Regions from separate parts of the Arthrobacter sp. TMS2-4 genome, predicted to be linked through region 3. Evidence: riboswitches for the same ligand, from Rfam matches in the RefSeq annotation. Region 3 holds a riboswitch; each other region holds the start of a gene.
What was found. A riboswitch is a leader RNA that binds a small molecule or an ion and turns the genes downstream of it on or off. The one in region 3 is predicted to bind S-adenosylmethionine.
Positions count from the first base shown of each region.

Region 1 (9,786 bases), on a different contig from region 3:
GGCCGCCGAGTGGGGCGCCATGCTCGCCGACGGCCGGAACTACCTCCAGGTGGCCTGGTGGATCGCGGCTTTCCCCGGCATTTTCATCACGCTCGCCGCACTGACCACCACTGTGGTGGGACACCACCTGCAGCGCCGACTCGAAGCAGAGGTCTGACCATGACTGACATCACGAATACGGGCTCAGGGAGCACCGCCGGGCAGCCCCTGCTCTCAATCGACAACCTCAGCGTCTCCTTCACCACGCCGCGGGGCGCGGTCGACGTCGTCCGCGAGGTCTCGCTGGCCCTCGCACCCGGCCAGGCGCTCGCCCTCGTGGGCGAATCGGGCTCGGGCAAGACCGTCACTGCCCGCACGCTCGTGGGGCTGAACGCTCCGAACGCGAGGGTGTCGGCCGACCGCCTCGACGTCCTCGGCCACGACGCCACCCGGCTGTCCGAGCGGCAGTGGCGGGGACTACGCGGGAAGGACATCGGCTATGTGCTGCAGGACGCCCTCGTCTCCCTGGATCCCCTGCGCACGGTGGGCCAGGAGATCGACGAGACCCTCCGCGCCCATGGGGTCCGCGGCCGGGCCGAACGGCAGGAGCGGGTCCACACCGCGCTGCGCGACGCCGGGATCCCGGACCCCGAGGTCCGCGCCCGCCAGCGATCCGGCGAACTGTCCGGCGGGCTCCGACAGCGGGCGCTGATCGCCCAGGCCACGGTGCTCAACCCACGGCTCGTGATCGCGGACGAGCCCACCACCGCCCTCGACGCCACCGTGCAGGCGCAGATCCTCGAACTGCTCGCCGAACTCAAGGAGCAGGGCCGCGGGCTCATCTTCATCTCGCACGACCTCGCCGTGGTGAGCCACCTGGCCGATGAGATCGCCGTCATGCAGCACGGGCGGATCGTCGAGTCCGGGCGGGCATCGGAGGTGCTCGGCAACCCGCGCCACGACTACACACGCCAGCTGATCGACGCCGTCCCGTCCGCAGCAGGCAAGGGCACCCGGCTCTCGGCGGTCCCCCGGGTGTCCGTGGAAGCCCGGCCCACGCGGCCCTCGGCATTCTCCGATGATGCCCCTGCCCTCGAGGCGCGCAATCTGGTGAAGACCTATCCCGGCCCGGGTGGTACGCACCGCACCGTCGTCGACGACGTCTCCTTCACGCTCGCCGCGGGGAGGACGCTCGGGATCGTCGGTGAATCGGGGTCCGGCAAGTCGACGACGGCGCGGATCGCGCTCGGCCTCACCGAGCCCGACGCCGGGACCGTCACCCTCGGGGGTCTGCCCTGGGTGGGAAGCACCATCGCGGAACCTCTCCGCCGCCCCCACCGGCCGGATATCCAGCTCGTCAACCAGGACCCGCTGAGTTCGTTCGACCCTCGCTTCAGCGTGGGCCGCATCATCACCGATGCCCTGGATGCCGGCTCCATCGGCGTCCCCGGTGAGCGACGCGACCGCGCGGCCGAACTCCTCGGGCAGGTGGGTCTGTCACTGGATCTCGTCGACCGGCGGCCTCTCACCCTTTCCGGCGGTCAGCGCCAACGTGTCGCGATCGCCCGTGCTCTGGCACTCCAGCCACGCGTCCTGCTGCTCGACGAACCCGTCTCCGCACTCGACGTCTCCATCCAGGCGCAGGTCCTCGACCTCCTGGCGGACCTCCAGGAGCAACTCGCGCTCAGCTACCTGTTCATCAGCCACGATCTCGGCGTCATCCACCACGTGAGCGACGACGTCCTGGTGCTCAAGGACGGCCGCGTGATGGAGTCCGGGACGGCGTCTTCGATCTTCACGGCTCCGGCCACCGACTACACCCGGGCCCTGCTCGACGCCGTACCCGACATGCCGGCTCGGGATCCCATCGGCGCCGCTCACGGCGATCACGACGCGACCGGCGTCGTTCCCGGCCTTACTCGTGGCGCCGGCGGCGCGCCCGCATCCACCCCGTTCCACGACCCGGCAGGAGCCGACCGATGACCGCAGACACCCTTACAACCCCGACCGACGCTCAGGCTGTCGACGTCCCGCTCACCTACACCCGGCTGGCCGAACACTACCGCCCGTTGTTCGAGGAGATCGCCGCCGGTGCGGCGAAGCGCGAGGACGAGCGGATCCTCCTGCACACCCAGGTGCGCACGCTCGCGGACGCCGGGTTCACGGCGCTGCGGGTGCCGGTCGAGCACGGCGGTGGCGGAGTGAGTGCTCCGCAGTTCTTCCGGCTGCTCATCGAGCTCGCCGCCGCCGAGTCGAACCTCGCACAGGCGCTACGCTGCCACATCGCGTTCGTCGAGGACCGTCTCTATGCCGACGATCCGGTCTGGCTTCGCCGCGTCGCCAGCGGTGCGGTGCTCGGCAACGCATGGACGGAGACCGGACCGGTACCTGTGGGCGGTGTCAGCACCACCATCGAGCGCGACGGCGACGCGTATCGGGTCAACGGCACCAAGTACTACACCACCGGGAGCCTGTACGCGGACTGGATCCAGACGGGTGCGCGAACATCCGACGGCGTCGACGTCATCGCGCTCGTGCGGCGGGACGCACCGGGGGTCGAGGTCGTCGACGACTGGGACGGTTTCGGCCAGCGACTGACGGCGAGCGGTACGTCGATCTTCCGGGACGTCGTCGTGCCCGCGGCGGACGTCATCACCGACACGGAGCATCCGCCGTACGACACCGGGGTGTATCAGCTCGTCCATGTCGCGACCCTTGCCGGGATCGCGCGTTCGGCAGTCCGGGACGTGGCTGCAGAGGTGCGCGGGCGGACCCGCACCTTCAGCCACGGGAACGGCACCAGACCCAGTGAGGACATCCAGGTGCAGCAGGTAGTGGGGGAAGTCTCGGCACTCGCGTTCGCGTCCGAGGCTGCTGCACTCCGGGTGGCCGAACTGCTGCAGGAGGCCTACGAGGCACACCTCGTAGGTCTCCCGCAGGTGGACGCGGACTCCGCTGCAGTAGCAGTGGAGTTCGCGTCCTCGCAGGCACAGATCGTGGTGACGGAGCAGGTCCAGCGTGCAGCCGCGACCATCTTCAACGCGCTCGGGGCGTCGTCGACCCGCAGAAGCCTGCAGCTCGACCGGCACTGGCGGAACGCCCGCACCGTCTCCTCGCATAATCCGGTGATCTACAAGTCGAGGATCGTGGGCGACTGGGAAATCAACGGAACGGTGCCGGCCTTCGTGTGGCGGGCGGGTGACGCGCCGGGTACTTCGTCGGCGGAGGGTCGGGAGGCCGTTTCATAAAGGCGAACGACGGCGGGGTGCGCGCGGTGTCCGGCACGGCGCGTGTTCGAGCGCCCGGTGCGCCGGTGCGCCGGTGCGCCGGTGCGCCATGCTGTCGTCCCTTTGCGCGTCCACAGCATCCCGCTTATGTGGACAACGAGAAGCCACTCTTCCTCCACATTGCCCTCCCAGCCTCAGAAATAGTAGACGTGTTCGATAAAATTCAAGCATGGCAATTGCCCCGATCGAGCCGATTCTTGCGACACCCAGTCCATTGGGCTGGGCGCGCGAGGCGCTTGCGGAGTGCGCACGGGATGTAGGTCTGAACCACCGAATCAGGACCAGGACGGAAGCTGCGCAGTTCATCGTCGAGGTCGAGCATGCCTCGAAGATCGTGGACTATCTGCAGATCCTGGCGGCCCGCCTGGCGGAGGAGCACAAACTGGCGGACACCGACGGTGATGAGCGTGCGGGGGGTGCGCTCCTGGTGCGCGCCGAACAGTCGCTCGGTTCGGACGGGCATTCTGGCAAGGAGGGTGAAGGCCAGCCCGTTGCGTCGGACAACGGATTCAGGAATTGCGCAGAGTATCTGCGTGCCACACTGGGCATCAGCAGGGCAGAAGCGAAGCGTCGGCTGACGCTTGCAGAGTTGGTGCTTCCCCGGATATCGCCCACCGGCGCTCCGGTTCCTCCCCGCCTCACTGTGCTCGGGGCCGCTATGACCTCCGGCCATATCAGCGGGCGGGCCGCAACCGTCATCGCTCAGGCATTACACCGGGTGGATTCGTTCGCGACACCTCAACACCTCGAGTCGATGGAACACCACCTGACACGGCAGGGGATGGAAGCCGACGAGGACATCCTCCGTGTGCTGGCTCGTCGCTGGGAGAGCGTCCTCGACCAGGACGGGCGGGAACCCACGGACAAGGTGCTGCGTGCACGGCAGGGCGTCTTCCTGAAAGGACGGCGTCACGGACTGCACTTCCTCGAGATCGGCGCCACGGACGAGCAGTTCGAACATCTTGCAACGGTCATGAATTCGACCGCGAACCCCCGCTGCGTTCCGGGCCAAGCCGGTGAGGCCGTGCCCGGCCGAGCAATCAATGAGCTCAGCGACCAGCACCACCCGAGCGACCCTGACAGCTGTGCGTCGTTCGGTCACGACGCGCAGGAATCCGTGAGCGCTCTCGGTGATCCTCCAGCTCCAACGAGGGCTCAGACTCTCCTGGATGGACTCGTTGCAGCTTGCCGGGTTGCACTGAGCACGGCCACCCTCCCGTCGACGGGCGGTTACCGACCGCAGGTCATGGTGACCATCGATCAGCAGGATCTCGTCAGCGCGACGCACCGAGCCGGATATGCAGTCTTCTCGGGGCAGATGAGTGCCGGGAGTATCAGGAAATTAGCATGTGATGCCGACATCATTCCGGTGGTCCTGGGTAGTAGCGGTCAGGTCCTCGATGTCGGACGGGCACAGCGGCTCTTTCCGCCGCACCTTCGGCGAGCGCTCGTCGCCAGGGACAAGGGTTGTGCCTTCCCTGACTGCTCCATCCCGGCCAGCTGGTGCGAGGCGCACCACATCAAGCCGTGGTCCCATGGCGGCACGACCAGCATTGCCAACGGCGTCCTGCTGTGTTCACGCCATCACCACGTCATTCATCAGGGCGGCTGGACGGTCGAGTCCCGCAATGGCATTCCGTGGTTTACCGCTCCCCGGGCCCTTGGCCCTCCGAGGACTGCGCGGCGGAACAGGTACTGGCAGGCAGGACAAGCAGTCGACGAAGTAGTGGTCGGCCATGCTTCCGGGCCGAGGCCAGAGGTTTCCGAGCACAACACAGATGTCCTGGAGCACAGTCCCGGATGACCGGAGCATCGGGCCTGTCAGCTACGACCGGAGCACCGTGGGCGACCTTTCGTGGAACTGGACAGGCCTCCCGCATGAACGGAGTCGGTCGCCCACGCACACAGAAGGCGGCGCCCATACCAAGGGCACCGCCTTCATACGATTGGTATCGGAGACTACAGCGCAGCCTCGATGGCCTCCGCAACAGGCGTCTCACCGCTGTTGAACTGAATGGTCTTGTCGACCGTGCCGAGGTTGCCGAGCACGACTGCGGCTACGAGCGCGACATCCTCACGGGCCACGGAGTCCTGCTGCGGCTCGGCTGACACCTCGATCTTCCCAGTCCCCGGATCCGTCGTCAGGGCTCCCGGCTGCAGGATGGTCCAGGCGAGTTCCGAGTTGCGCAGGTGCTCGTCAGCCGCAGCCTTCGACTCGGCGTAGTGGAAGAAGCTGTTGTCTTCCGGCACCCCGTGGTCCTTGCGCGCACCGAGGTAGGACACCATGACGTAGCGCCCCACAGCCGCCTCCTGGGCCGCGTCCATGGAACGGATCGCAGCATCCCGATCCACGGCATACGTCGCCTCCGGGCTCGCACCACCCGCACCGGCAGACCACACGACAGCGTCGTGGCCACGGAAGACATCCGCCATCTGCTGCACCGACAGCTCGGAGACATCCGCTACCACAGGCGTTGCGCCCGCCTGCTCGACGTCACCGCTGTGGTCCTGGTTACGGAAGATCGAACTGACCTGATGACCCTGACTCGTGAGGATCTTCGTGAGGTGCAGGGCTACTTTTCCGTGCCCACCGATAATGGCTACTCGTGACATGGGAACTCCTTCTGTCGAATGACTGGATACCTTGTCTTCGACGCTAGTCCCCGAACCCTCGGCCTGACCACCTTCGTCGGGGTGTTCTGCCGCGAGCGGAGGCCTATTCCCGGGTACCGCCATCGATACTCAAGAAACTCCCGGAGCAGCCGAGGAGAGCGGCACCCCACGAACTGACGGACGGACGGGGTGGACCAACGGACCGACGAGCCGACGGACGGACGAGGTGGGCCAACGGACCGATGAGCCGACACACGTCAGGGGCGGATCGCCTGGAGTCGATACCGCGCACCACGGTGCTCCTCCGGCAGCCGGTCGCCCTTACCGAACAGCTTCTCCCGCAGTGTTCCCTCGACGTACTCCGTCGGGTACACACCACGCTTCTGCAGCTCCGGCACCACGAATTCGATGATGTCCTCGAAGGTCCCGGGCGTGATCGCGTAGGCCAGATTGAAGCCGTCGACGTCGGTCTCCTCGACCCATGCCTGGAGCTCATCGGCGACCTGCACACCCGAGCCGACGATGCGGGGCCCGAGCCCACCGATCCCCGCGGACTCGGCGATGTCCCGCACGGTCCACGGCGAGCCGTCGTCGTTCACCTTCTGGAAGTTCGCGACAGCGGACTGGATGGCGTTGGACTTCACGTTGCCGAGCCGCTCGTCCGGATCGTAGGCGGAGAGATCCACACCGAGCCACCCCGAGACGAGCACGAGGGCTCCCTCGTAGCTGACGTACTGCTGGAAATCGTCGTGCTTGGCCTGGGCCTTCTCCTCCGTCTCGTCCGTGATGATGGTGAGCAGCGTGTAGATCCGCACCGAGTAGCGGTCACGGCCTTCGGCCTCGACCGCATCCCGGATCTTCGTGACGACGTCCTTCAGCTTCTGCTTCGTGGGTGCGGCAACGAAGACGGCCTCGGCATTGCCGGCTGCAAAGGCGATGCCACGAGAGGATGCTCCCGCCTGGAAGATGACCGGCGTCCGCTGCGGTGACGGCTCACTGAGGTGGATTCCCGGAACCGTGAAGTACTTGCCATCGTGGTCGATCTCGTGGACCTTGGCCGGGTCCGTGAAGACGCCGGTCTCGCGGTCGCGCACCACGGCGTCGTCCTCCCACGATCCTTCGAGCAGCTTGTAGAGGACTTCGAGGTACTCGTCGGCGTGGTCGTACCGCGCATCGTGCTCGAGCTGGTCCTCATGGCCCATGTTGCGCGCGGCAGACGGGAGATAGCCGGTGACCACGTTCCAGCCGACGCGGCCCTTGGTGAGGTGGTCCAGGGTGGAGAGCCGACGCGCGAAGGGGTAGGGGTGCTCGTAGGCGGTGCCCGCGGTGACACCGAACCCGAGGTGCTCGGTGACGAGGGCCATGGCGGAGACGAGCAGGAAGGGATCGTTGACCGGGGTCTGCGTCCCCTGCCGCAACGTGGCCTCGTTGGAACCGCCATACACGTCGTACGTGCCGAGGACGTCGGCGATGAAGATGCCGTCGAACAAGCCCTTCTCGAGGGTCTTCGCGAGATCAGCCCAGTAGCTCAGGTCCTTGTAGCGCCACGACTGGTCCTCGGGGTGGCGCCACAGACCCGGGGACTGGTGTCCCACGCAGTTCATGTCGAAGGCATTGAAGCGGATACGGCGCGGAGCTGTGGGCATGAAAAATCCTCATGTCGGGGCACTGCCGTGGCGGAAGCGCCATACTTGCCCGCACTGGCCGTGCCGGGCCGAATCCTCACCTGGGGCACCCCACTACAGCGAGAGGGTTGCCGTCCAACAAACCAGGGTTTTGCGTTGGAACTCTTGATTCTGGTTCCGAGCGTAGGTGGGCACGCACGCCGTCGTCCACCTACCGCCGTCATGGTGCGTCATGCATCAAGCGTTCCGTGCACCCGTAGGAGGGCCCGACGACGGCGGTCGACACCCTCCGGCGAAGAGACCCCAGAAGTTGCAAAGAAAGTATTGCAAAGACTTCTTTGCAAGCGCACACTGATCGCATGGAAGAGACGATGAGCGAAGCAGGACACCCCGTCGACGACGGCAACCGCGTCCTCGACGGGGCAGCACTCAAGGCCCTTGCCCATCCCCTCAGGATCCAGCTGCTGGAGGTCCTGTCCAGCTACGGTCCGCAGACCGCATGCAGCATCGCCAAGCGGGTCGGAGAGTCGAGTGGGTCGACGAGCTACCACCTGAGGCAGCTGGCCCGTTACGGCCTCGTTCGCGAGGTGGAGGATCGCGGTTCCGCCCGCGAGCGGTGGTGGGAACGCCCCCGCGGGTCGCTGACCCTCAGCACCCCCGAACTCGAACAGGACCCCACCACCCGGGAAGCCACCCGGCAGGTGAACCGCCAGTTCGAACGCGGCCGGGCGGAAGCTCTCGCGACCTTCATGGCCAGTGGCTGCGAGGCCGTCCCGCCGGAATGGGCGGACGCAGCCATGATCGCAACAATGAACGCCCATCTGACGGCAGAGCAACTCGCGACCCTCGCCCGCGATATGAGCGAGATCCTTCGCGAGAAGCTCGACGCCTACCGTGCCGAACCGGGCACCCCGGGCACCCGACCCGTCCAGTTGCACTTCAACGCATTCCCCCTCATCGACTCCCAGGAGACATCATGACCAGCGCAACCCTTCCCGTCGGATACCCGGTGCTCACGGCACCATCCCATGCAGGGCTCGCGTCGCGGACCCTTTTCCGCCTGGGCGCCGCGTTCATCGCAGCAGGATCGTCACTCGCCTCCGTCGAGGGCACCAACGCAGAACTCCTTCACCGCCACCTCGAGCGCCGGACGGACCTGCAAGCCCTCGCCCACAGCGGTATCAACCTTCTCTAGCCGCGCGGCGGCGACCATCGCCCTCCGACCACGACGAGCACCTCGCCCAGTCGCACCCCGGGAACTACCGCAGGTAGGACGCCCCATTGACGTCGACCACGGTGCCACTCACCCAGAGCGGAGCATCGGTTGCGAACCAGGCAACCGTCTGCGCTACCTCCTCCGGCGTCGCGACACGGTTGAACGGACTCTGCGCACGCACAGCGTCACCACCCGGCCCGTCCAGCACGGTTCTGCCCATGTCGGTCTCGACGAACCCCGGCGCGACGGCGGCAGCGAGGATGCCGTGCGGAGCGAGTGCCACGGCCAGGGACTGCGTCATGGAGTGCAACGCCGCCTTGCTCGCCCCGTAGGCCGGCGTGGCGGGCTCACCCCGATACGCACCCCGCGATCCGACACTGACGAGCCGACCACCCTCCGGGCCTGCCGGCCGGTCGAGGAGGTGCCGGGCGACGAGCCATGCCAGGTTTGCCGGCCCGACGAGATTCACGTCCAGCGTGCTCCGCCACGCCTCCTGCCAGTCCTCGAAGGACACGGTCTCGATGGGATGCGCCTCGAAGATGCCGGCATTGTTCACCAGGACATCGAGCCCACCCAGTCCGCCCACCGCCTCCTCCACCACGCGCCTGCAGGCCTCGGGGTCACCGACGTCCCCGACCACCACCACATGGCCATCACCGGCAAGCGCTTCGCACACAGCCGCCGCGGCGCGCCCGTCACGGCCTGCATGGACAGCAACGCGGTGTCCCCGTCCTGCGAGATCATGCGCGATGGCCGCGCCGATGCCCCTGCTCGCACCGGTCACCAGAATGTTCGACGTCATGGTTCAGACGGTACAACGTGTGCGGCGTCCCAGCGGGGACGCTTGGTCGCCGACCGGAGAAGCGAACGCCGACCGACCGGAACGGACACGTTGACCCCCGGTCGGCACGGGTGCGAGGGTGGCTGGATGAGCACAGACACCACCGACGTCCAGATCAGCAACAACGAAGCCGAGAATCGCTACGAGGCCATCCTCGGGAGCAGTCGCGTCGGCACCGCCGCCTACGACCGGTCGGGGGATACGATCACGTTCACCCACACGGTC
Region 1 is NZ_JBTNDI010000008.1:131,741-141,526, reverse strand. It holds gene ACX80F_RS11925 (ABC transporter permease) at 1-157, shown strand, start outside; gene ACX80F_RS11920 (dipeptide ABC transporter ATP-binding protein) at 160-1,962, shown strand; gene ACX80F_RS11915 (acyl-CoA dehydrogenase family protein) at 1,959-3,227, shown strand; gene ACX80F_RS11910 (HNH endonuclease signature motif containing protein) at 3,436-5,070, shown strand; gene ACX80F_RS11905 (SDR family oxidoreductase) at 5,226-5,879, opposite strand; gene ACX80F_RS11900 (LLM class flavin-dependent oxidoreductase) at 6,137-7,525, opposite strand; SAM riboswitch class IV at 7,562-7,675, opposite strand; gene ACX80F_RS11895 (helix-turn-helix domain-containing protein) at 7,864-8,484, shown strand; gene ACX80F_RS11890 (hypothetical protein) at 8,481-8,699, shown strand; gene ACX80F_RS11885 (SDR family NAD(P)-dependent oxidoreductase) at 8,764-9,522, opposite strand; gene ACX80F_RS11880 (GNAT family N-acetyltransferase) at 9,649-9,786, shown strand, end outside.
Region 1: linked by a shared signal. The riboswitch ahead of ACX80F_RS11900 (LLM class flavin-dependent oxidoreductase) and the one ahead of ACX80F_RS07705 (ABC transporter substrate-binding protein) in region 3 are both predicted to bind S-adenosylmethionine.

Region 2 (9,786 bases), on a different contig from region 3:
ACCGCTCGGGGCGGCCCGGCGCCGTTTCTCCGACGGGACCGCGGAGCGGTGGCTCGCACGGCTCGCCGCGCTGCGCACTGCGGTCTCCTCGCAGTACCCCGCGCACCAGGTGGCGGTCGGGGCGGCTGTCCACTCCGTCCGCGCGGTGCCGGAACAGGACCTCGCCGTGATCGCGCAGCACCTCCCGCCCGGGCTGCCCCTGCACGTGCACCTCTCCGAGCAGCCCGCCGAGAACGAGGAGTGCCTCCGCGCCACCGGCTGCACCCCGACGGCGCTGCTCGACCGGCACGGGCTCGTGACCGGGCGGCTGTCCGCCGTCCACGCCACCCACGTGACGGAGCGCGACATCGCGCTCCTCGGGGACGCCGGGGCGAGCGTCGTCCTCTGCCCCACCACGGAGGCGGACCTCGCGGACGGACTCGGTCCGGCCGGGGAGCTCCTCGACGCCGGGGTGTCGCTCGCCCTCGGCACCGACCAGCACGCCGTCGTCGATCCCTGGCTCGAGATGCGGGCCCTCGAGCACGGGGAGCGACTGCGCACCGGACGGAGGGGTCATTTCGATCCGGAGCGGCTGCACGGCATCGCGTCCCTCGGCGGGGCGCGCTCGGCGGGTCGCCCGGGGGCGGGCTTCAGCCCGGGCTTGGCGGCCGATTACATGGCCGTAGACCCGCACACGGCGCGCACCGCCGGATCCTCCTGGGAGCAGCTCGCGTACACGGCGACGGCGCAGGACGTCACGGGCGTCGTCGTCGGGGGAGTCCTGACGGCGCGGGACGGCCTCCACACGACACTCGGCGACCCCGGCCCCCTGCTGGCCGCGGCGATCAGCCGCCTCGACGCCGCCGCGAACGCCCGCAACGATCCCGCGAGCCCGGCGACCCGGTCCACGCAGCCCTGGGAGCGGCACTGATGTCCGTCCTCGTCACCAACATCGGTGAGCTTCTGACGCAGGACGCCGACGGCGCCGTGCTGCGGGACGCCGCCGTCATCCTCGAGGGGGAGCGGATCAGCTGGATCGGACCGGCCGGCCGGGCTCCCGCGGCGGACGAGGCGTACGACGCCGGTGGCCGTGCGGCGCTGCCCGGCTGGGTGGACAGCCACACGCACCTCGTGTTCGCCGGGGACCGGACGGCCGAGTTCGAGGCCCGGATGGCGGGGGAGGCCTACGCCGCCGGCGGCATCGCGGTCACCGTGGAGGCCACGCGCGCGGCCGGGGACTACGACCTCACGCGCCTCCTGCTGTCCCGCGTCGCCGAGGCCGCCGCGGGAGGGACCACCTACCTCGAGACGAAGACGGGGTACGGGCTCGACGTCGCGCAGGAGGCACGCGGCGCGCGGATCGCGGCGGGCGTGGTGGACGAGGTCACCTTCCTCGGCGCGCACCTCGTCCCGGCGGGAGTGGACGCCGAGGACTACACGGACCTCGTGTGCGGGCCGATGCTCGACGCCGTCCGCCCGTACGTGCGCTGGGCCGACGTCTTCTGCGAGACCGGCGCCTTCACCCCCGACCAGTCCCGCCGCGTCCTCGAAGCCTGCGCCGCGGCCGGTCTCGGCCTGCGCGTGCACGGCAACCAGCTCGGCCCGGGCGCCGGCGTCGCGCTCGCCGCCGAGTTCGGCGCCGCCAGCGTCGACCATGTGAACCACCTCTTGGACGCGGACGTCGAGGCGCTCGCCGGAACGTGGACGGCATCCGGCGCGGACGACGTGCCGGGGACCGTCGCGACGTGCCTGCCCGCCTGCGACCTCTCGACGCGCCAGCCGTTCCCTCCGGCGCGGCGCCTGCTCGACGCCGGCGCCCGGATCGCCCTGGCGAGCAACTGCAATCCCGGCACCTCCTACACGAGTTCCATGGCCTTCTGCGTCGCCACCGCCGTCCTGCAGATGGGACTGACCGTCCACGAGGCAGTCCGTGCCGCGACCTACGGCGGCGCCCTGGCGTTGCGGCGCCACACGGGGGACGACGCCGACGGCCGCCGCGCCGTCGGGTCCCTCGCCGTCGGGCACCGCGCGGACCTGCAGCTGCTCAACGCGCCGTCGGTCACCCACCTGGCGTACCGGCCCGGGATGCCGCTCGTCCACGCCGTCTGGCGGGCGGGCACGCGCGTCCGGTGAGCCGGGTGGGAGCCGCCCGGCATCCGCTGGCAGGATAGCGTCATGACTGCCGGCTCCTCGTCCTCCACCGCCCCGCCCGCGGACGGCCCCGCGGGTCCGGCCTCGCCGCGTCGGATCACCGCCGAACTGCTCATCGTCTTCGGACTCTCGCTCGGGCAGTCGGGCGTGTACGCCGTCGTGAGCCTGACGGACAAACTGACGCGTGGACCCCTCGCCGGCCAGACCACCACCCTGAACCCGGTGCTGAACGAGCGTGAGTACTTCGACCTCGCCTACCAGCTCCTGGACATCTTCTTCGCCCTGATGCCCGTGGCGCTCGTCCTGTTCCTGCTCAGCGGTCCCGGGATCTCGGCCGTCCGGCGCCTGGGCCTCACCTTCGAGCAGCCGCTGCGCACCATCGGCGCCGGGGTGGGCCTCGCGGCGATCATCGCCGTCGGCACGCTCGGGGTGTATGCGGGGGGCCGCGCCCTCGGGATCACGACCGCGCTCGTGCCGGCCGCGCTCGACGACTACTGGTGGACCATCCCGGTCCTGGTCCTCTCCGCGCTCCGGCATGCGGTGCTCGAGGAGGTCATCGTCGTCGGCTACCTGTTCATCCGCCTGCGGCAGCTCGGCTGGTCCACGCCCGCGATCATCATCACGAGTGCCCTCATCCGGGGCAGCTACCACCTCTACCAGGGGTTCGGCCCGTTCATCGGGAACGTCCTGATGGGGCTGCTGTTCGCCTGGTTCTACACCCGGACGCGGCGGGTGCTGCCGCTCGTGATCGCGCACGCGCTGATCGACATCACGGGATTCGTCGGCTACGCGCTGCTGGGGCCGGCCCTCGGGATCGGGGCGTGAGATGCCCCGGCCGGGCGGCGCCCGGCTGATTTACGCACCCGAATCATGACTCAAAGAACCGGGGGGCCCGGTGCTACCGTGTGCTCACCCAGCACCATCGGGGCTCCGCGACCGGTGCCCCGTCGGACCAGCCAGGAGGAATCATGAGCGTCGTCACCAACGTCTCCGAGTGCACTGTCCACAACTGCTCGTTCAACCACGACGGCTGCACGGCCGTCGCGATCACGGTGTCCGGCGTGGAGGAACACGCCACGTGCGCCACCTTCATCGACACGTCCGTCAGCGGCGGTCTGCCGAAAGTGATCGCGCACGTCGGTGCGTGCCAGCGCTCCGAATGCAGCTTCAACCACGACCTGCTGTGCAGCGCGCCGGCCGTGAAGGTGGGCCCGGGCGCGGACGCCGCCGACTGCCTCACCTACACGCACCCCTGAGGGTGCGGGGACGACCGGTCAGATCTCGACGCGCCCGCTGTCGGTCTCGAACGTCACCGACATGACGCCGGGCGTGCCGTTGGGGGCGATCCACTCGACCTGCACGTCGTCGAGCGTCTGCTCGACATCCGTGCCGAGCCAGTCGGTCACGCGCTCCGACGAGCCGGCAATGGTGAGGCAGTCCAGCTTCACCGAGGCGGGGCGGGCCTTCGAGGGGTGGAGTTCCTCCGTGCCGTCGTCCCAGCGCAGCAGATAGGGGACCTGGGGGTCCGCGATGAGCCCCTTGATGCCGATCTGCTGCCAGGTGAGCTCCTGGCCGTCCGGGAACTTCCGGTTGCCGGGCACGGAACTGCGGCCGAGGCGCTCCTCGAACGGCGCCAGATCGTCGACGGCGACGCACCAGCCCATCCAGCCACCGCCGGCTTCGGAGCGGGCGCGGACGGCCTGGCCGAACGGGGCCTTGTCCGACGCCGGGTGGTTCAGCACCTCGACGACCTCCAGGTACTGGCCGTTGACCAGGGGAAAAATCATGTTGCGCGTACCGAAGCGGGGGTGTACACCACCCTTCACCGGCTCCACGCCGAGCTTGGCCGAGATCCGCTCGGCCGTCGCGGCAAGTCCATCGGGTTCGCAGGCATAAGATACATGGTCCAGGCGCATGCGGCTATCTTGGCACTAAGTGATCTGGGTCTCGACTAAGGCAAGCCTTACTCCGCGACGCGTGTCTCGCAGCCGGATCGGGAGCGCGTCTGCGGGCTGCTTCACGGAGGGTCACACGGTTGCCGGATCCCCCCGGATCGGCTTTCATGAAGGCAGGTCATGAGTGCCAGCACACAGCCCCGGCTTGCTGGCCGGCAACCCTCCAACCGCGGTGGGGTGCCCCGGGTGAGGACCAGGTCCGGCGTCCCATCGGCGCCGTTCAAGCGCGGGCTCCTGCGGGGTCCGGTCTCCCCGAACGGCGGCGCCGGCGGGAGCCGGACAGGCGGAGCCCCTGATCAGAGGGAGCACCATGTCCAACGATTGGTCCTTTGAAACACGCCAGATCCACGCCGGCCAGGTGCCGGACCCGGCCACGGGGGCGCGAGCGCTCCCCATCTACCAGACGTCGTCGTTCGTCTTCCCCAGCGCGGAGAGCGCCGCGAACCGGTTCTCCCTGGCGGAACTCGCGCCCATCTACACGCGGATCGGCAACCCGACCCAGGAGGTCGTCGAGACCCGCATCGCGAGCCTCGAAGGCGGCGTCGGCGCCCTGCTGCTGGCCTCCGGCCAGGCCGCGAGCACCTTCGCGGTACTGAACGTCGCTGAGGCGGGCGACCACATCGTGGCCAGCCCCAGCCTCTACGGCGGCACCTACAACCTCTTCCGGCACACGCTGAAGAAGTACGGGATCGAGACCACGTTCGTCGAGGACCCCGACGATCTCGACCAGTGGCGCGCGGCACTCCGACCGAACACCAAGCTCTTCTTCGGCGAGGTGGTCTCCAATCCGCGGCAGGACGTCCTCGACATCGAGGGCGTCAGCGCCGTCGCCCACGAGCACGGCATCCCCCTGATCGTCGACAACACACTGGCCACGCCCTACCTGATCCGGCCCATCGAATGGGGTGCGGACATCGTGGTCCACTCGGCCACCAAGTACCTCGGCGGGCACGGCAACGCCATCGCCGGGGTCATCGTGGACTCCGGCGCCTTCGACTTCGCGCAGCACCCCGACCGGTTCCCGGGCTTCAACACGCCGGACGAGAGCTACCAGGGCCTCGTGTACGCCCGCGACCTCGGGGTGGGCAGCGCGCTCGGCGCCAACCTCGCGTACATCCTCAAGGCCCGCGTGCAGCTGCTCCGCGACCTCGGCTCGGCCGTCTCCCCGTTCAACGCCTTCCTCATCGCCCAGGGACTGGAGACCCTGAGCCTGCGCATGGAACGCCACGTGCAGAACGCGCAGGCCGTCGCCGAATGGCTGGAAGGGCACGACGACGTCGAACGCGTCACCTATGCCGGGCTCTCCTCGAGTCCCTGGTACGACCGCGGGCGGAAGTACGGGCCGAACGGCACGGGAGCGATCGTGAGCTTCGACATCGTCGGGGGACTCGATGCCGGAAAGCGCTTCGTCGACGGGCTCGAGCTGCACTCGCACGTCGCGAACGTGGGCGACGTCCGTTCGCTCGTCATCCACCCCGCGTCGACGACGCACAGCCAGCTCGGGGCGGAGGCGCAGCTCACCGCCGGCGTGCGGCCCGGCCTGGTCCGGCTGTCCGTCGGCCTCGAGCACATCGCCGACATCCTGGCCGACCTGGATGCAGGCTTCCGCGCCGCCAAGGGGGCCTGAGGGTTCGTGACCACGTACCCTCCTGCCCCGCTGCCCGCCCGGACGCACGGAGCGCCCCCGGACGGAGATGGGCTGCTCCGTATCGCGTCCATCGGCCCGCTGGCCCTCGAGACCGGGGGGACGCTGCCCGACGTCCAGCTGGCGTTCGAGACCTGGGGCCGGCCGAACCGGGACGGCTCCAACGCCGTCCTCGTGCAGCATGCCCTGACCGGCAGCTCCCACGTGGCCCGGGGCGCCTCGGAGGAGGAGGGCTGGTGGGACTCCCTCGTGGGTCCCGGCCGTACGGTGGACACCGACCGCTACTTCGTGGTGTCCGTCAACATGCTGGGCGGCTGTTACGGCTCGACGGGACCGGCCAGCCTCGCGCCCGACGGCGCGCCGTGGGGTGCACGGTTCCCCTTCGTCACCATCCGCGACGCCGTCCGCGCGGAGAGCCTGCTCGCCGACCAGCTCGGCATCGGGCGCTGGCACTCCGTGCTCGGGGGGTCGATGGGCGGCGCCCGGGCCCTCGAATGGGCACTGATGTTCCCGGACCGCGTGGAGCGGTGCGCCGTCATCGCCTGCACTGCCGCCAGTTCGGCCGAACAGATAGCGTTCGCCCAGGCACAGCTGCAGGCCATCCGGCTCGACCCCGCCTACCGCGGCGGCGACTACTACGACGGCCCCCCTCCGGAAGCGGGCCTCGGCCTGGCGCGGCGCATCGCGCACATCACCTACCGCGCGGAACAGGAACTGGAAGCACGCTTCGGTCGAGCGGAGCAGGACGCCGAGCGGCCCGTCGGGTCCGCCCTGCCCGCCGACCGCGGGCGCTACCGGGTGGAGAGCTACCTGGACCACCAGGCCGACAAGCTCGTGGACCGCTTCGACGCGAACAGCTACGTGATCCTCACCGAGGCGCTCATGAGCCACGACGCCGCACGCGACCGCGGGAGCCTGGAGGACGTCCTGGGGGCGGCGACGTCCGAGTTCTTCATCGCCGCCGTGGACACCGACCGGCTGTACTTCCCCTGGCAGTCCCACCGGCTCGCGGCCGGCCTGCCCGGCGACGTCCCCGTCCACCTGATCTCCTCCCCGATAGGACACGACGCCTTCCTCACCCAGATCCACCAGCTCGACGACCAGCTCCGATCGTCCTTCTACAGCCGGTAGCCGATTCCCCTGCCGAGCGCCTAGGGTGGAACTAAGCCTGCTTAGGAACTGGTGGCGGGCCCGTCGGGGCGACAAGGCCGGACGGATCGACGTGCAATGACAAGGAGCTGTTCATGGAACTGAGCACCATCGGCTGGAACCAGGAAGCCCGCGACAAGATCCTGCTCGACGCGGACCGCGCGCTGCAGGGTGCCGTGAAGGAAGCCGTGGAGACCATGGACGGGAAGACCCGCGACGAGGTCTACGAGTTCCTGTTCCAGAAGCTGCAGCCGCAGTTCGTGGACTTCAAGCCCGGACCGGACCTCGGCGCCTGCGCCGACGCCGTGGCGAACGGCGAGGTCTCGCTCGACGGCTGAGCGGCGACGCCGGGAGCTACTCCGCCGCTCCCGGCGGCATGCCCGGGCCGAAGATGGGCCCGGGCTCGAGCCGCTTCGCGGTCACGCCGTCACCCGAGGACTGGTGCCGGAGCCGCCGCAGGACCCAGGGTACGAGATGTTCGCGCGCCCACACGAGGTCCTCGGCGCGCGCCGTCCGCCACCGCCGCGCCGGCAGATCCCTGGGCTGCAGCGGCAGCAGGGTGTGCCGGACGGCGAGGGTATCGAGCACCATCATGGCGATGGTGTGGTGCCCGAGGGGCGAGAAGTGCAGCCGGTCCGGGTCCCACATCTGCGGATTCATGAGCTGACGCAGGGCCCACATGTCGCCGATGACCGCTTCGTGCCGGGCGGCGATCGTGCGGAGGTTCTCGTTGTAGATGGCCGTCCGCGCCCGGACGCCCCCGAGGACCGTGTCACGGACGTCGGGGCCCGTGAGCAGGACGACGGTCGCGCCCGATGCGGCAAGGGTGCCGACCACCGGGTCGAGCTTCTCGGCGAGGAGGTCCGGGTCCCCGCCGCGGCGCAGGAGGTCGTTGCCGCCGGCCGAGATGGTGACGAGGTCCGGGTGGAGGGCCAGGCCGGCGTCCACCTGCTGGTCGATGATCTGTTGCAGCAGTCGCCCGCGCACGGCGAGATTGGCGTAGGCGAAATCCGCCTGGCCGCGGGCCAGTTCCTCCGCGGCACGGTCCGCCCAGCCGCGGTTGCCCCCGATGCTCTCCGGATTGGGGTCCCCGATGCCTTCCGTGAACGAGTCACCCAGGGCCACATAGCGGTGCCAGGGATGCGGGTCCGGATTGAGGTCGGAATCCGGCGCGGAATCGTCCGGAGCGGGGGCGGCGTCGGGGGGCGGCGAGGACTCGGCGTCGGAAGGCGTCACCCAGCCAGCGTACGGCCCCGCGGCGGAGAGATGAAAGGATGGGGGCCATGACCGAACCTGCCACCGGCACCGCTGCGCCCCCCACCGAGTCCTGGGCCCCGGAGGTCCTGTGGTCGAAGCCGGAACCCGAGCGCGGGGGCACACCCCTGCTCGTCCTGTTCCACGGCTACATGGCCGACGAGCAGGACCTCATGGGCCTCGCCGACCACCTGCCCGCCGATTTCACGGTGGCGTCCGTGCGCGCACCCCTGTCGGCGGGACCCGGCTACTCCTGGTTCCCGCTCTCCCGCGAGGCCGACTACTCCGTGGGGCGTGTCGTCGACGGCGTCACCGCCGTCTCCGGCTGGCTCGACTCCGTCCGCGGCACCCACTCCAGCGTCAGCCTCCTCGGCTTCTCCCAGGGCATGGCCGTCGCGACGTCGCTCCTGCGGCACCGTCCCGCCGACTTCGCGTGCGTCGTCGGGCTCTCGGGTTTCACCGTGCCCTCGGAGGGCCACGCGTTCTTCCGGGACGACGAGGCCGCGGCGGCGCCCGTCCCGTTCTTCTGGGGACGCGACCAGGAGGACCAGGTGATCACGCCCGAGCTCATCGAGGTCACCCACGCCTGGCTCGTGACGCACACGAAGCTGACGAAGATCCTCTACCCGAACATGTTCCACAGCATCAACCAGCAGGAACTGGCGCACGTCCGCGAATTCCTGACCATGACGGTCCTCGGCCGCAGCTGAGCCCGGGTCCGGGCGGCCGGGTCACGCCTCGGCGCGGCTGATCCGGATCGTCTGTCCGTTGACGCTGACGGTGTCCCCGGCATGCAGCTGCCGGCCGCGGCGCTCCTCGATCTCACCGTTCACCTGCACGAGCCCGTTGTCGATCAGCGCCTTGGCCTCGACGCCGTCCTCCGCGAGCGAGGCGAGCTTCAGCGCCTGCCCGAGCCGGATCATGTCGTCGCGGATGGGCAGTTCAGCGGTGCCTGCGTTCTCGGTCATGCATCCCATCATGCCGGATGCGCCGCACTAGGCTGGACGGGTGTCTGACGCCCCCGTACTGCCCCCTGCCCTCGGCTTCCCGCTCGCGCTCGTCGCCGGGCTCGCGATTCCCCTCCAGGGCAGGATCAACGGTGCCCTCGGCACAGTGCTCGACGACGGCATCGCCGCGGCGCTGATCAGCTTCGGGACGGGGCTCGTCGTCATGATCGTCCTGACCCTCGTGCTGCCGGGCGCCCGGGCGGGCGCACTGCAGATCATCCCGTCCGTGCGGGAACGGCGCTTCCCGCCCTTCTACATCGCGGCCGGGACCATCGGGGCGTTCTTCGTCTTCTCGCAGTCGCTGACCATCGGGATCCTCGGCGTGGCCCTGTTCACGGTGGCGACCGTCATGGGCCAGTCGCTCAGCGGACTCCTCGTCGACAGGGCGGGGATCGGGCCCGGCGGCCGGCGCGCCGCGACGCCCCTCCGGGTGATCGGTGTGGTCCTGACGGTCCTGTCCGTGATCTGGGCGGTGTCCCCGCGGTTCGGGGCCGCCGGCGACGTCTCGGCGTGGCTGGTCCCCGTCCTGCTGCCCGTCCTGGCCGGTGTGCTCATGAGCTTCCAGCAGGCCATGAACGGGACCGCGGCACTCCACTACGGCACGCCGCTCGCCGCCACGCTCATGAACTTCATCGCCGGCGCTGTC
Region 2 is NZ_JBTNDI010000002.1:388,635-398,420, forward strand. It holds gene ACX80F_RS04895 (formimidoylglutamate deiminase) at 1-910, shown strand, start outside; gene hutI (imidazolonepropionase) at 910-2,112, shown strand; gene ACX80F_RS04905 (CPBP family intramembrane glutamic endopeptidase) at 2,155-2,955, shown strand; gene ACX80F_RS04910 (DUF1540 domain-containing protein) at 3,099-3,386, shown strand; gene ACX80F_RS04915 (VOC family protein) at 3,405-4,046, opposite strand; SAM riboswitch class IV at 4,202-4,318, shown strand; gene ACX80F_RS04920 (bifunctional o-acetylhomoserine/o-acetylserine sulfhydrylase) at 4,396-5,712, shown strand; gene metX (homoserine O-acetyltransferase MetX) at 5,743-6,861, shown strand; gene ACX80F_RS04930 (hypothetical protein) at 6,975-7,217, shown strand; gene ACX80F_RS04935 (SGNH/GDSL hydrolase family protein) at 7,234-8,115, opposite strand; gene ACX80F_RS04940 (alpha/beta hydrolase) at 8,163-8,843, shown strand; gene ACX80F_RS04945 (RNA-binding S4 domain-containing protein) at 8,865-9,101, opposite strand; gene ACX80F_RS04950 (DMT family transporter) at 9,142-9,786, shown strand, end outside.
Region 2: linked by a shared signal. The riboswitch ahead of ACX80F_RS04920 (bifunctional o-acetylhomoserine/o-acetylserine sulfhydrylase) and the one ahead of ACX80F_RS07705 (ABC transporter substrate-binding protein) in region 3 are both predicted to bind S-adenosylmethionine.

Region 3 (9,786 bases):
CGCCCCGACGCCAGGGCCCCTCACGCAGGACGAGGTACTCGCCCTGGCCGCCTCCGCGGAGCAGTACTCCACCCATGTCCTCGCTGCAGCCATCACCGCGGAGGCCGTGCATCGCGGCCTGGCACTCCGTCCGGCGAGCAGGGCGCAGGAGCTCGCCACCGACGGAGTGCGCGCGGAGATCGCCGGGACCACCGTCGCCGTCGGCAAGCGCCGGTTCGTCGAAGGCCTCGTCGGGCCCGTCCCGGACCCTCCCCTGTCGGCGGGGGAAACCGCCGTCTTCGTGGGGGTCGGTGAGCGCTTCGCAGGGTTCATCCTGCTGCGGGACGCCCTGCGCAGCGCGGCGCCGGCCACGGTCGGTTCGCTCGTCGCCCTCGGCGTGCGCGAAGTCCTCATGCTCACCGGAGACGTCGAAGCCACGGCACGCCACATCGCACGGGAAGCGGGACTGACCACGGTCCACCACGACTGCCTTCCGGCGGACAAGGTGGAGATCGTCCGGAACCTGCCCGAGCGCCCCGTCGTCATGGTGGGCGACGGCGTCAACGACGCCCCGGTACTCGCGGCCGCGGACGTCGGCATCGCCATGGGGGCGAGGGGATCGACGGCGGCCAGCGAATCGGCAGAGGTGGTGATCACGGTCGACGACCTCGCGAAGGTCACCGAGGCCGTGCTCATCGGCAGGCGGACCCTGCGCATCGCACTGCAGAGCATCGGGATCGGCATCGGGCTGAGTCTCGTGCTGATGGTGGGCGCCGCCCTGGGACTCGTCCCCCCACTGGCCGGCGCGTTCGGCCAGGAGGGCATCGATCTGCTGACGATCCTCTACGCCCTGCGCGCGGCGAGCGCCCCACGCTCCGGTGTCCGCGGCTCCACGGACGTCGGTCAGTCTGCGCGTACGTAGGTGCGGCCGCGTCGCAGTCACATTACTTCTTGTTGACCGAAGCACCCGACGGCATGCCTATAGTGATTCCAGCTTCAAGAGACACGGCCGCCAAGCTCCGACTAGGCCGCGCACCAACCCCATGTTCGTGGGTGGTTCGGATGACGAAGCGGCCTTCGCCATGGCACCCAGTGCTGGTCCGGCGAGGGCAAGAGCACTTCGAGAGGCCACATCGTGAGCTGTAGCGCACACCGCACCCTTTTCTGACAGCACGCGCTCCGACGCGACGTGCTGCGCATTCCCCGCTTCCATGAACTTCGCCCTGCATCGGGCCAGATCCTCCTGAGGAATACCCATGAACGCATCCGTAATCCCCCCTGCCCGGAATCGGCGACGCGGTCGCCGATTCACAGCATTGTCCGTCGTCGCCCTCGCGACACTGCTCAGCGGCTGCGGCGGCGCTGTGGGCGCCCCGGCGGAGACCGACGGCGAACCGGTGGCCGGTGGCATCCTCGACGTGTCGATCTCCGCCGAACCCGGCTGCCTCGACGGGCACGGCATCTCTGCGACCCAGCAGCAGTTCCTGGGGCGCCTGATCTACGACAACGTGGTGACCCTCGACGAGAACGGCGAGATCGCGCCGTATCTCGCCGAGTCCTGGGACGTTTCGGAGGACGGCAAGACGTACACGTTCCACCTCCGGCAGGGCGTCACGTTCAGTGATGGCTCACCCTGGAACGCGGAGGTCCTCGGGCAGAACTTCGAGCACATGAGGGACCCCTCCACGAAGTCACCCCTCGCCGCCGCCTACATCGCCCCGTACGTGGACGGCACTGTGATCGACGAGTACACCTTCGAGGCGCACCTCGCCTACCCCTACACACCGTTCCTCTACACGCTCGCGCAATCGTGGCTCGGTATGACCTCCGGCAGGGCGATCTCGGAGTCGCCGGAGACACTGTGCCAGGAGCCGATCGGTACCGGCCCCTTCGTCGTCGACGACTACAAGCCGGGGCAGAGCATCAGCTACACCAGGCGGGAGGGCTACGACTGGGCGCCGGAATGGCTGGAAGGGGACGGCGAGGCGCACCTCGACGGCGTCGAGGTCACCCTCGTCGGCGAGCCCGTCATCCGCCACCAGTCGCTCCTCTCCGGGCAGTACGACCTGACGGAGAACCTCGCACCCCAGAATGCCGCGGCAGTGCAGGCGGACCCGGACTTCACGTACCAGAACCTGCCCCGGACCGGCAGCCCTTACGTGCTCGGCTTCAACCTCGATCGCGCGCCGTTCGACGACCTCGCGGTCCGGCAGGCGTTCGCCGCCGCGGTGAACACGCAGGCCGTGGTGGAAAGCCTCGGGTTCGGCACCTACACGCCGATCGACGGATTCCTGTCGAAGGAGAGCAAGTACTACGACCCGTCGGTCGAAGGCCTCCTGACGTACGACCCCGAGCGGGCCGACCGGCTCCTCGACGACGCCGGCTGGACCGGCCGCGACGACGAGGGCTTCCGCACGAAGGACGGGAAGCGCCTCACGGTCGAGGTGCCCACCGTGGAGAGCTCGACGCCGAGCCCGCTACTCGTGCAATTGCAGGGTGAGGCCCGCAAGGTCGGCTTCGACCTCCGGATCATCCAGCTCCCCCAGGCCCAGCTCACGGAGCTGCGCTATGCCGGCGACTACGACGCCCTGGCCGGGGTGTGGCACACCAACACCACCGATGTCCTGTTCATCCGCTACCACTCCTCCGAGATCACGGGCGAGCGGATCGGCCAGAACTCGTCGTACGTGGACGACCCGGAGCTCGACGCGCTGCTCTCCGCGGCCCGCGAGGCGGATGACGGGCCCGCCGCCGAGGAGGCGTACTCGAAGGCACAGCACCGCCTGATCGAGCTCGTGCCCGGCGTGCCGCTCTACGAGAACCCTAGCCAGTTCGCCTACACGAACACCCTGCACGACGTCGCCGTGGACACCTCCCACCCGGTGCCCGTCCTCACCTATGCCTGGAAGGCCGAGTAGATGGCCGTGCTCCGGCGTATCCTCATGCGGCTCGCCGTGGGGGTCGGTGTCCTCTGGGGGGCCGCGACCCTGACGTTCGTCGCGGTCCACCTGATCCCGGGCGACACGGCCCTGCTGATCCTCGGCGGACCCGACGCGCGGCCCACCGCCGAGACGCTCGCGCAGGTCCGTGCCGACTACCTCCTGGACCAGCCCTTCGTCGTCCAGTACGGCAGCTACCTCGGGAACCTCCTCCAGGGCGACCTCGGACAGTCCTACCGGCTGCGCCTGCCCGTCACGGAAGCCATGGGGCAGCAGATCGGCGCGACGGCGGCGCTCGCGACCGCCGCCGTCGCCGTCGCCCTGCCACTGACGTTCGCGGTCGCGATCCTGTCGGCGCAGCGTGCCGCCTGGATCCGGTCGATCGTCTCCGGCATCGAAGTGGTCCTCGCCGCGACGCCGACCTTCATCATCGGCTTCGCGCTGCTCATCACCTTCTCGTTCACGCTGCACTGGTTCCCCATCGGCGGGAACCAGGGGCCCGCCGCCCTGGTCCTTCCCGCCCTCACCCTCGCCCTCGCGATCTTCGGGACGCTCTCCCAGGTCCTGCGGAACGAGCTCGAGGACGTCCTCGAGCAGCCGTTCATCCTGACGGCTCGTTCCCGCGGCATGCGCGACCTGCCGGTGAGGATCCGCCATGCCCTGCGGCACGCGGCCATTCCCGTGATGACCATGTCCGGGTTCGTCGTCGCCGCCCTGCTCGGTGGTTCGGTGGTCGTCGAGACCCTCTTCAGCCGGCAGGGCATCGGTTCCCTCACGCTGGCGTCGGTCTACAACAAGGACCTGCCCGTCATCATCGGGGTCGTGCTCCTCTCGGCGGCCGTCTATGTGGTCGTGAACCTCGTCCTCGACCTCCTGTACACGCTCGTCGACCCGAAAGTGGTGACCGCATGAGCACCACCTCGCCCGTCCTTCCCCCCGCCGTCGCCCCGACGGCAGGGCTCCCGGACCAACCGGCAGCCCCTGCCGGGCTCCCGCAGCGGCTGCACCGCCGCCGGCGGGTGCGTCCGGCCATCCTGCTGGCCTCCGTGTTCCTTCTCTGGCTGGCGGCGGCGGTCGTGGCCCCGGGACTGCTCGCCCCGGCCGACCCGTACGCGGTGGACCCGGCCAGGAGTTTCGCGGCACCGGGCCCCTCGGCCTGGTTCGGTACGGACGACTCGGGGGCCGACAACTACACGCGGATCGTCCACGGCGCTGCGACGTCGCTGTACATCGGCGTCGGCGCCACCGCGATCGGCGTGATCGGCGGAACCGTGATCGGCCTCCTCGCGGGACTCAACGGACGGCTGGTCGAGGCGTCGGTGATGCGGCTCCTCGACGTCACCCTCGCCATCCCGGAGATCCTCCTCGCCCTCGTGGTGATCGGCATCATCGGCGGTGGAACGGAGAACGCGATCCTCGCCATCGGCGCCGGCAGCGTCGCCTACTACGCACGGATCACGAGGGCCCAGACGCACCTCGTCCGCCAGTCGGGCTTCGTCGAGGCCGCCCGCACCCTCGGACTGCCGGCGTGGCGGATCCTCGCCACACACGTCGTGCCGAATGTCCTCCGGCCCGTCCTCGTCCTCGCCACGATCGGCATCGGCTCCGCGATCGGGGCCGGGGCGTCCCTGAGCTTCCTCGGACTGGGCACCCCTCCCCCCGCGCCCGAATGGGGGGCGATGCTCTCGGCGGGCCGGAACTTCGTCTCCAACGCGCCCTGGATGATCACCATCCCCGCGGGGTTCCTCGTCGCCACCGTCCTGTCCATCACCGTGATCGGGCGCGAGCTCCGACGCCGCGCCGAAGGGAGGCTCCCATGAGCTCCACCGCCCCTACCCCTGCCGGGTCCCCCTCCGTCGTGGCCGACACGCCTGTCGTCGAACTCGACGGACTCTCCGTGGCCTTCGGTCGCGGCGTCCACCGCCGGGAGGTCATCCACGACCTCACCCTGTCCGTCCGGCCGGGCGAATGCCTCGCGCTCGTGGGCGAATCCGGCTCCGGGAAGTCCGTCACCGCCCGGACCCTCGTGGGCCTCACCGGTCCAGGCGCCGAGGTCCGCTCCCGCGCGCAACGCTTCGACGGCCGGGACGCCTCCGCCTGGGGCGAGCGTCAGTGGACCCGCGTGCGGGGCCAGGAAGCCGGCTTCATCCTGCAGGACGCCCTGTCCTCGCTCGACTCGCTGCGCACGGTCGGCGACGAGGTGGGAGAGGTCCTGCGCCTGCACGGCGATCTCGACCGCGGTGCCCGCCGGGCGCGTGTCGTCGAACTCCTCACCGCGGTGGGCGTCCCCGATCCGGAACTCCGCGCCGGTCAGTACCCGCATCAGCTCTCGGGCGGACTCCGCCAGCGCGCCCTGATCGCCTCGGCGATCGCCGCGGACCCGCGCTTCCTCATCGCCGACGAACCGACGACGGCGCTGGATGCCACCATTGCGGCGCAGGTCCTCCGCCTGCTCGACGACCTCAAGGGCGGCAACACCGCGATGCTCGTGGTCAGCCACGACCTCGCCGTCGTTGCGGACCTCGCCGACCGCGTGGCGGTCATGCGCGACGGCGCGATCGTGGAGGAAGGCAGCGTTCAGGCCGTCCTTCAGGACCCCCGGCACCCCTACACACAGGGACTGCTGGCGGCGATCCCCTCGCGCTTCTCACGCGGACGACGCCTGACGGTCAGCGACCGGGCACCAGGACAGGAGCGTCGGGCGCTCGACGGCGGACGGCGCGCCCCGTCCGCCAGTGGGGTCCTCACGCCGAGTCCTGACTCCCTCGTCGTCGAGGGGCTCACCAAGTCGTTCGCCGGACCCGGCGGCAGCCGCCGGGCGGCGGTCGACGGCGTGTCCTTCACGCTGCGCCGGGGCGCCACCCTCGGGATCGTCGGGGAATCCGGGAGCGGCAAGAGCACCGTGGCGCGCATCGCCCTCGGCGTCGAGCCTCCCGATGCGGGCACCGTCCACGTCGGTGGGCGCACCTGGGCCGAGCACCGGGCGTCCCGTGACCTCGCGGCCCGCCGCGCCGTACAGATGATCTATCAGGACCCCCTGCAGTCCTTCGACCCCCGGAAGACCGTACGGCAGGTGATCGGACAGGCCGCCGCCGCGGCCGGGACCCCCCGGACTGCACGGGCCGGACGCGTCCTCGAACTACTCGACCTCGTCGGGCTGTCGTCCGACAGGGCCCGCGCCCGCCCGCTCGACCTGTCCGGCGGCCAGCGGCAGCGGGTGGCCATCGCCCGCGCCCTCGCAGCCGAACCGGAGGTCGTCATCTGCGACGAGCCGGTCTCCGCACTCGACATCTCGGTGCAGGCCCGCATCCTCGATCTCCTGATGGACCTGCAGGAACGCTTCGGGCTCAGCTACCTCTTCATCTCCCACGACCTCGGCGTCATCCAGCACGTCAGCCGCGACGTGCTGGTCATGAAGGACGGCGTGGTCCTCGAACAGGGCCCCGTCTCCGAGGTCTTCGACGCACCAGGGCACGAGTACACGCGCCAGCTCATCAACGCCATCCCCGAACTCACCGTCGCCCGGAAGGACACTCCCCGCTCATGACACGCCAGATCGCCTTCAACCTCTTCGAGATGAACTGCGTGGGGCACATCTCCCACGGCCTCTGGGTCCACCCGGAGAACAACCGCCACCGTTTCAACGACCTCGACTTCTGGGTGGAGACTGCGAAACTCCTCGAGGCCGGGCTCTTCGACAGCGTCTTCCTCGCGGATGTGATCGGCACCTACGACGGCTACCGCGGCGGCCCGGAGACGGCGTTGCGCGAGGCCGTGCAGATCCCCAGCAACGACCCCCTGCTGATCATTCCGGCGATGGCCGCCGCGACGAAGCATCTGGGCTTCGCCGCGACGTTCTCCACGACGTACGAGCCCCCGTTCGCTTTCGCGCGGCGCGCGTCCACGCTCGACCACCTGACCAAGGGGCGGTTCGGCTGGAACATCGTCACCTCCTACCTCCCCAACGCCGCCCGGAACTTCGGACTGGCCGACGAGGTGGAGCACGACCACCGTTACGCCATCGCGGACGAGTACCTGGATGTCCTGTACAAGCTGTGGGAGGGCTCCTGGGACGACGACGCCGTGATCGAGGACCGCGAGCGGCGCGTCTACACCGACCCGTCGAAGGTCCGCTACATCAACCACCGCGGCCCACATTTCTCCGTGGCCGGCCCGCACCTGAGCGCACCCTCCCGCCAGCGCACCCCGGTGCTCTTCCAGGCCGGCAGCTCCGTCGCCGGCAAGGCCTTCGCGGCCCGCCACGCCGAGGGCGTCTTCGTGGGCGGCCGTGACGCCGCCGCCTACCGCGATAACGTGGCGGACCTGCGCCGACTCGCCGTGGCCAACGGACGCGGCCCCCACCACATCAAGACATTCGCGAGCGCCGTCGTGATCGTCGGTCGGACGTTGAAGGAGGCCCAGCGGAAGGCAGAGGACTACCGCCGCCTCTCCAGCGCGGAAGGCTACCTCGCCCACGCGGGTGGCGGCGGAATCGACCTGGCGGCCTACCGCTCCGACGAGGTCATCGACGACATCCTCGCGCGTGAGGACCGGCCCGGGCGGGACAGGCAGCCCAGCAACCGGAGGCACCCGGCGGGGACGACCGTCGGCGAGGCCCTCGAGCGGATCACACGCTTCGACCGTGGGCCTTTCGTGGCCATCGGAACCCCCACGGACGTCGCTGACGAGATCGAGCGGTGGGTCGAGGGCACGGACCTCGACGGCTTCAACCTGCGACAGTTCCTCACGCCGGGCACCGCGGAGGACTTCGTCGAACTCGTGGTCCCCGAACTGCAGAAACGCGGGCTGTACCGCAGGTCGTACGAGGAATCGACCCTCCGCGAGCGCCTGTTCGGGCCGGGCGCCACACGGCTCTTCGACCAGCACCCCGGGGCCCGCTATCGCAACGGCGCCAACCTGGGCAGCGACGCCGCGCCGCTCGACGCATCCCGGGCGGCCGCCGTCGCACCCGGCGCCGCAGGGACTGTCCCGTCCTCCACCCCGTCCGCCGCTCCGACCTACGCCTAGGGAGTCTCCATGTCCACCGAGCCCACCGTGCGCACCGAACCCATCCTCCGGCCCGGGGCGAGCGGGCCGGAACAGCACGACGCCTCGCCGACGACGGCAGCCCTCAGGGAGCGGTTCCGTCCCCTCTTCGCCATCATCGCGGCCGGAGCGGCCCGCCGCGAGCAGACCCGCAGCTTGCCCTTCGAGGAGGTCGCTGCGTTGAAGGAGGCCGGATTCGGCGCTCTGCGCGTACCCAGGCAATACGGCGGATCGGGGGTGTCGCTGCGGCAGCTCTTCACGATCCTCACCGATCTGGCGGCTGCGGACTCGAACCTCACGCAGCTGTGGCGCGGCCACTTCGCCTACATCGAGGGCATCCTGCTCCAACCGCCGTCAGTGCACCGCGACCGATGGCTGTTCGACATCGCGACGGGGACCATGATCGGAAACGCCTCGAGCGAGCTCACCGGCACGTCGCTGCGGGACCTCCACACCACGCTGACCTCCCCCAACCTGCCCGACGGGGCACCGACGCTGACGGGCACCAAGTACTACAGCACCGGCAGCCTTCACGCCGACTGGATCGCCGGCAGCGCCGTCCACGACGGCGAGCGCGTCGGGTAGGCGGTCCGGGCCACGGCCGCCGGCGTGGAGCGGGTCGACGACTGGGACGGCTTCGGTCAGCGACTCACCGGCAGTGGCACGACCCACTTCACGGAGGTGCGCGTCGACCCGCGGAACGTACGCCACTACTCGGGGGAGACGCCGAGCCATGTGCCGGCGTTCTTCCAGCTCGTGCTCGTCGCGTCGCTCGCCGGGATCGCCCGGGCCGCGGCCGAGGACGCTGCGGACTTCGTCCGGCCACGGACGCGCTCCTACGTCAACGCGACCACACCGCTGCCGCGGGAGGGCCCGCAGGTGCTGCAGGTGGTCGGCGAACTGGGCAGCAGCGCCTTCGCGGCCGACGCCGTCGTCCTCGCGGCCGCCGATCTCCTGGACGCCGCCTACGAGCGGCTCCGGAGTGGGGTGCCCGCTGCTGGTGGGCCCCCGGACGACGGGTTCCCCGGACGGCTCGCGACCGCCGCGGTGGACGAGGCCGACATCGCGGTCAGCGGGGCGCAGGTGGTGGCCGTCGCCCAGTCCCTGAGGGCGGCCACCGAACTGTTCGAGGTCGGCGGGGCGTCGGCGACCTCGACGGGCCGTGCCCTCGACCGGCACTGGCGCAATGCGCGGACCATCTCCTCGCACAACCCCGCCATCTACAAGGCCCGGTCACTGGGCTACTGGGCGGTGCACGGCGAGCGGGAGCCGCGGACGGCAGGTACCTGAGGAGGCCCGACGGCGCCGCGAGGGTCGACCGCCGGCGGCTAGCGTGGGGGTCATGACACACGAGTTCCGGTACGACGTCGACATCCTGCACCTGCTCGTCTCCCCCGGCCACGCCTACTTCGGGCGAGCCCGCGACGGAGCAGTCGATGTCCCCACCATCGACGCGGACCGGGTGGAGGTCGTGGCCGGCAAGGGTATCGTCGGCGACCGGTTCTTCGGGAAGGCGGCCCACATGGATGCCGCCGTGACCCTGTTCGCCATCGAATCGCTCGAGGCCATCGCGGCGGAGCTCGGGGCGTCCCCCTTCGATCCGCTGCTTCCGCGCCGCAACGTGGTCCTTCGGGGCGCCGAACTGACGCCGCTCATCGGCCACGATTTCGTCCTCGAGAGTGCCGGCGGGACCGTCACACTCCGGGGCGGACGGCACGCCCACCCCTGCGCCTGGATGGACCGGGTCCTGGCCCCGGGCGCCCACCGGGCCATGCGGGGCCGGGGCGGCGTACGGTGCCTGCCCCTGGACAGCGGATCCCTG
Region 3 is NZ_JBTNDI010000004.1:147,812-157,597, reverse strand. It holds gene ACX80F_RS07710 (heavy metal translocating P-type ATPase) at 1-901, shown strand, start outside; SAM riboswitch class IV at 974-1,101, shown strand; gene ACX80F_RS07705 (ABC transporter substrate-binding protein) at 1,236-2,897, shown strand; gene ACX80F_RS07700 (ABC transporter permease) at 2,898-3,830, shown strand; gene ACX80F_RS07695 (ABC transporter permease) at 3,827-4,738, shown strand; gene ACX80F_RS07690 (dipeptide ABC transporter ATP-binding protein) at 4,735-6,465, shown strand; gene ACX80F_RS07685 (LLM class flavin-dependent oxidoreductase) at 6,462-7,946, shown strand; gene ACX80F_RS07680 (acyl-CoA dehydrogenase family protein) at 7,956-8,549, shown strand; gene ACX80F_RS07675 (acyl-CoA dehydrogenase family protein) at 8,574-9,254, shown strand; gene ACX80F_RS07670 (MOSC domain-containing protein) at 9,307-9,786, shown strand, end outside.